Aliamphritea hakodatensis: one gene and its partner. The protein of the gene in region 1 binds, or shares a complex with, the protein of each later gene. Links are inferred from orthologs where the notes say so. Each region holds a gene or a part of one and is shown on either strand. Other genes may lie near its edges.

Region 1 (2,992 bases):
TGAAGGTACTCAGGAAATCATCAAAGTCATGGTAACCCTGATTGAACCAGTGATACTGGCTGCCCAGGCGGCGCTTAACCCCGTCACCCCTGAGGAGCGGCAGGCTGTCAGTGTCCAGAAACAGGCTGTGCCAGCCGGACAGCTTATGTTGCCGGCATACCTGTGTCAGTGCCTGAGCAGCCGCCTGGTGCAGCTCTGCCTGCTGTGGCGGGCTCAGGTCAGCCGACAGGCACAGGCGGGGGCCGGTGCTCGGTGTAAAAGGAATGGCGTTGAGCAGTTTTGGGTAATATTCCAGGCCGTAACGTTGGTAGGCGTCTGCCCAGGCCCAGTCGAACACGTATTCGCCATAGGAATGCTGTTTGACATACAGAGGCATCACGCCAACCGGTTCCGGATCGTTGATGACCAGATGAAAGGGTTGCCAGCCTGTTTTGATCGAGACGCTGCCACTGCTTTCCAGTGCATGCAGGAATCCGTAACGGATAAACGGATAATCCAGTCCGCAGTCTGGCCGGTGGACCAGGGCATCCCAGGTTTCCTCGCCGATATCAGCGATGGAGTTATGAAAACTGAATGTGGTCATAGCGCAGTGTTTGGTGGCTGGAGGAGTGTGCTTACTGTAAGTCAGTTGGTTGTGGTAAATCCAGCTTTCTGTCTGATGCTGACCGGTAAGTATGAGAAAAACTGCTTTACAGTCAACAAGTTCTGTCGGGAAGGCTGTTCAACTGCTAGAGTTAAGGTATTGCTACACAAAGGAGATATATGATGGATGAGCTAGAGCTGGAATTTGAACTGGATCCCCGTCTCGCCGCCGACTGCATTCATATTGGTGATTTCCCGCTATGCCGGCTGTTGCTGATGAATGATGCCAACTATCCCTGGTTTATTCTGGTACCACGCCGGGCCGGCGCGACAGAAATTTATCATTTGCCGGAAGAAGAGCAGCAACAGCTTATACATGAATCCTCTTTTCTGGCTGAGAACCTGCACGATATTTTTGCCGCCAGAAAAATGAATGTGGCGGCTATCGGTAATATGGTTGCGCAGTTACATGTGCACCATGTGGTGCGTTATGAAGATGATGCCGCCTGGCCTGCGCCTGTATGGGGCGCGGTACCGTCCCGGCAATATTCTGAAACAGAGCTGTATGAAGTACAGCATAAACTTGAAGTGATACTCAGAGGTGCGCTGGCGCTGAACCGGGCGGCCAGTTAACCGGCGGGATGTATCGGCAGGTATAAAAAAAGCGCTGAGTCTTCATGACTGAGCGCTTTTCTGTTGTCCGGGCTTTTCGGAACGGGCCCGTTTTCTGCAGGTCTAACGGCGACGGCGGCGCTGTGGATGCCGGCGTTGCTCTTCGACAGGAATACGGATTGCCTGCGGTTGGCTGCTGTGCCCTTTAAGATGGTCTCTGAGGCTATAGCCAATCACGAACAGACAAGCTAAAACGGCTAAAGACAATAATGTAATCATAGGCTTGCTCGCTGTTAATTGCGGTTATTGCTTAGTCAGTTCCTTACAGCTCGAATCCTTCGAGCTCATTTCCTTCTTCAAGCTCAGCGACTAATGCAGAAAACTCGGTAAAGCCTCCGATGTGCTCCTTTCCGTGGAAGATCTGAGGAACAGTTGTGACTGGTTTACCGATGGTTTTTTCCAGATCTTCTTTGCTGATACCTTCTTTATGGATATCAATGTAGCGATGATCTAAATCTTTGATTTCACAAAGTTGCTTGGCACGGACACAGAATCCGCATCCTTCACGACCAAAAATAGTCACACGTTGCATCTAAATAATCTCCTCATAAGAACGGGTGACATTGAAACAATTTATTAACCCGTATGCCAATAGTGAATGTTTATATTAAACATAGCTATTGGTTATTAGCTCTGTAACCCGGTGAAGTATGCCATAAACCGGGACTGAAGCCGCGCCAATATTGTCAGTATAGCAACCAGTTTGAGTAAAGGATGCTATGTAACCTTTAACCCCGCTGGGCGTTTGATTTTACCAAGAGTAAAAGTGCCTGTTTGACCGTGGCGCTGCTTGGTTTATTATGTCACGAGTTTGACATAATAAAATGTCGTCTCGGGAAAAGTTGAGTAGTCGCGTGGCAGTAGATATTCCTATTGAGCAATTGCAGAACATGCCTGTATTTGGTGGCCTGCGGGAAGACAGTATCCGGATGCTGATTGCCGGTTGTAAATGCGTTGAGCATGTGCCGGGAGAGGCTTTTTTCTCCGAAGGTGAGCGGGGCGATTCAGCCTTTATCGTGGTATCAGGCCATGCATCCCTGTATAAGCACGGCAGTGGAAATGGCAACCTGCATAAGATTCGCAGTTTTCAGGCGACAGAATGCTTCGGTGCTATGGCCCTGCTTGGGGTTTACCCACGCAGCGGTGTGGTCATCGCTGATGATCACTGCCATGCGATTGAAATCAAGGCCGATCAGTTGTTTTCGCTTTATCAGCAGGATGCCGAGCAGTACATGCTTATATTTATGAACATGGCCCGTGATCTGAGCAGACGTCTGCGTGACGGAGATTGCGAACTGGCCGGCTGTATTGATCAGTTAAGTACAGAAACCGCCGGATAACGGCGGTTTTTTGCATCTGAAGACTTTATCTGGATTTATCCTTACCACACGTCCGGACGTTTCTTGCGGCGCGGAATCAGCGGGATAATCAGACCCAGTACCAGACCGCCGAATGCAACCAGCCCGCCGTAGGTAAACCAGCGCATCAGGTTTGAATCATCCATGCTGTTTATGGAGCGGTTCAGGCTGGAAATTTCCAGCTCCAGTTTGGCAATGGTGTCAGCATATTCTTTATTTTGCTGCTGCAGACCCACAGTTTGTTGCTTCAGTGACTGAATAACCTCATTCTGCTGGGTGATCATGGCATTACTTTTACCCAGTTTTTCTTCCAGCTGGGGAAAGCGGACCGACATGCTTGAGCCTTCGCTGACGTTAGCGCCGGGCAACCAGCCGGTACG
Region 2 (3,189 bases), 1.6 Mb from region 1 along the record:
GATGGTGGTGGGAGGTGGATTCGAACCACCGAAGCTTGCGCGTCAGATTTACAGTCTGATCCCTTTGGCCACTCGGGAACCCCACCGGGAGAGGGCGTGAATCTTATGTGTGCAAAGGCGCTTTGTAAACATCTGAAACGAAAAAAAATGAAAAAAACTTACTCGCCAGGTGGGCTGAAGGCCGTAGAAAATTTCAATAGATTTTATCTATGAAACTTCCGGATGCCATATAAAAGTTTTTGAAACACGGCTTTAGTTTAACTGTCCCGCCAGAGGTCCTGAAACCAGTGGGCTTGCCAACTGTTAATGGGTTTGGTTCTTATCTGGCTACACGTATCAGATAGCAAAATCAATATTGAATTTAACTTCTTAGTATCTATATTGGGTGTCTGCTGTATGACCCTGCACTATATATAGTGTTGTTCACTGCTTTATTAAGGGTCTGTATTGTTTGGATTTTGTACAGTCCGACTCCATTGTTGCTGAACGGATGGTTCCGCTGCAGTGACGGCAAAGTTTGATTTCAGTTTATTCATTGGTGGGAAGCGCGTAATGCAGGACTTGATGGTTACCAAGAGAGATGGTCGAAAGGAAAAGATCGACCTGGAAAAAATTCACCGCGTCGTAATCTGGGCGGCAGAAGGATTGCAGAATGTTTCGGTATCTCAGGTTGAACTGAAAGCACATATACAGTTTTACGAAGGCATTAAGACTGCTGATATTCACGAGACGCTGATTAAGTCTGCAGCAGATCTGATTTCTGAAGATGCACCGGATTACCAGTATCTGGCTGCACGTCTGGCGATTTTCCACCTGCGTAAGCGCGCGTTTGACAGCTATGAGCCGCCACATCTGATGGCGCATGTTGCCAAGATGGTTGACAGTAAACGTTATGATAAACATCTGCTGGAAGACTACAGCGAAGCCGAATTCAATGAGCTGAATGACTACCTGGATCACAGCCGGGATATGAACTTCAGTTATGTGGCTGTGAAGCAGCTTGAAGGTAAGTATCTGGTACAGAACCGGGTCACCGGTGAGATTTTTGAAAGCCCTCAGATTTTGTATATGCTGGTGGCCGCCTGTCTGTTTGCGGGTTACCCGAAAGAGACCCGTCTGGATTACGTGAAGCGTTTCTACGACGCCTGTTCTCTGTTTAAGCTGTCACTGCCAACACCTATTATGGCCGGTGTACGGACACCGACCCGTCAGTTCAGCTCCTGCGTGCTGATCGAGTCTGATGATTCCCTGGACTCAATCAATGCGACCGCCAGTGCCATTGTTAAATATGTCAGTCAGCGTGCCGGTATCGGTATTAATGCTGGCCGGATTCGTGCGCTGGGCAGCCCGATTCGTCAGGGTGAAGCCTTCCACACCGGTTGTATTCCTTTTTATAAGCACTTCCAGACGGCGGTTAAGTCCTGTTCTCAGGGCGGCGTGCGTGGCGGTGCAGCGACGCTGTTTTATCCGCTGTGGCATCTGGAAGTTGAGTCACTGCTGGTGCTGAAGAATAACCGTGGTGTGGAAGAGAACCGTGTCCGCCATCTGGATTACGGTGTCCAGCTGAACAAGCTGATGTATCAGCGTCTGATTAAAGGTCAGAATATTACGCTGTTCAGCCCGCACGAAGTGCCTGGGCTGTACGATGCGTTCTTTGCTGATCAGGAAGAATTTGAACGCCTGTATGTGAAGTATGAGCAGGATGACTCCATCCGTAAGCAAACAGTTAAAGCAGTTGAGCTGTTTGGTCTGCTGGCATCTGAGCGCGCGTCTACCGGCCGTATCTATATTCAGAACGTTGACCACTGTAATACGCACAGCCCGTTTGATCCGGCTGTTGCACCGGTTAAACAGTCAAACCTGTGTCTGGAAATTGCACTGCCAACCAAACCTCTGTCTGATGTGAATGATGATAAGGGTGAGATTGCCCTGTGTACTCTGTCGGCATTTAACCTGGGGGCACTGGAAGACCTGGATGAGCTGGAAAATCTGGCTGACCTGATTGTCCGCGCGCTGGACAGCCTGCTGGATTATCAGGATTACCCGATTGAAGCTGCCCGTCAGGCATCCCTGAGCCGCCGTACACTGGGTGTGGGTGTGACTAACTTTGCCTATTATCTGGCGAAGAACGGTGTGCGCTACTCAGACAGTTCTGCAAACGGTCTGGTACATAAGACATTTGAAGCGATTCAGTACTATCTGCTGAAAGCTTCTAATGAGCTTGCTAAAGAGCTGGGTGCCTGTTCTAAGTTTGATGAAACTACGTATTCAAAAGGCTTGCTGCCGATTGATACCTACAAGCGTGAAGTGGATGACTTCTGTGAAGAGCCACTGCATTACTTCTGGGAAACGCTGCGTACCGATATTCGCGAGTTTGGTCTGCGTAACAGTACTCTGACTGCACTGATGCCGTGCGAAACATCATCGCAGATCACTAACTCAACCAACGGTATTGAACCGCCACGGGGTTATGTGAGTGTGAAGGCCAGTAAAGACGGTGTAATGAAGCAGGTGGTGCCTGAGTACACTGAGCTTAAGGATGATTATGAGTTGCTGTGGGATATTCCGGGCAACGATGGTTACCTGCAGCTGACCGGCATCATGCAGAAGTTCGTCGACCAGTCTATTTCAGCGAACACGAATTACGATCCGGCTAACTTCCCGGGCGATAAAGTACCGATGAAGCTGTTGCTTAAAGACTTGCTGACGGCCTATAAATACGGTGTTAAGACGCTGTACTATCACAACACCCGTGACGGCGCGACCGACCAGCACGATGATATGGGTTGTGAAAGCGGTGCCTGTAAGCTTTAATTGCCTGTCGGCCAGCCTTTGTTAAAGGCTGGCTGTTCAGGTTCTGCCCGGTGTAACGCCGGGTTTCAGATATGAGTGCTGCCGGAATTTCTTTACCGGCGTGATGATCCCAAGCTCGCAAAACATTAAGATACCAGATGCTATATTCAACTTTTGATCCGACCTTTAATGACAGCACTAAAGAGCCGATGTTCTTCGGCCACAACGTTAACGTTGCCCGCTATGACAAGCAAAAGTATCCGATCTTTGAAAAGTTGATTGAAAAGCAATTATCGTTTTTCTGGCGTCCGGAAGAAGTGGATCTGTCCACTGACCGTAAAGATTTCATGGACATGCCGGAGCATGAAAAGCATATCTTCCTGAGCAACCTGAAAT

What was found.
Region 2: the proteins of PCI15_RS14465 (region 1) and nrdA are in contact, whole or in part, in an NMR structure (PDB 1QFN), measured with the Escherichia coli proteins. The link is inferred for Aliamphritea hakodatensis from one-to-one orthologs.

Annotation. Positions count from the first base shown.
Region 1 is NZ_AP025281.1:3,139,852-3,142,843, reverse strand. What follows is about bases 152-2,948. They hold PCI15_RS14465 (GrxA family glutaredoxin), read right to left. Parts: upstream 1,787-2,948; coding sequence 1,517-1,786; downstream 152-1,516. Other genes in these bases: PCI15_RS14455 (TIGR04211 family SH3 domain-containing protein), read right to left, coding at 2,636-2,948; PCI15_RS14460 (Crp/Fnr family transcriptional regulator), read left to right, coding at 2,109-2,594; PCI15_RS14470 (hypothetical protein), read right to left, coding at 1,318-1,473; PCI15_RS14475 (HIT domain-containing protein), read left to right, coding at 766-1,215; PCI15_RS14480 (GNAT family N-acetyltransferase), read right to left, coding at 152-583. Outside these bases: more of PCI15_RS14480, read right to left, coding at 1-151; more of PCI15_RS14455, read right to left, coding at 2,949-2,992. UniProt on the Escherichia coli protein: The disulfide bond functions as an electron carrier in the glutathione-dependent synthesis of deoxyribonucleotides by the enzyme ribonucleotide reductase.
Region 2 is NZ_AP025281.1:1,500,508-1,503,696, forward strand. The notes cover bases 190-3,183. They hold nrdA (class 1a ribonucleoside-diphosphate reductase subunit alpha), read left to right. Parts: upstream 190-552; coding sequence 553-2,814; downstream 2,815-3,183. Other genes in these bases: nrdB (class Ia ribonucleoside-diphosphate reductase subunit beta), read left to right, coding at 2,952-3,183. Outside these bases: more of nrdB, read left to right, coding at 3,184-3,189. UniProt on the Escherichia coli protein: Provides the precursors necessary for DNA synthesis. Catalyzes the biosynthesis of deoxyribonucleotides from the corresponding ribonucleotides.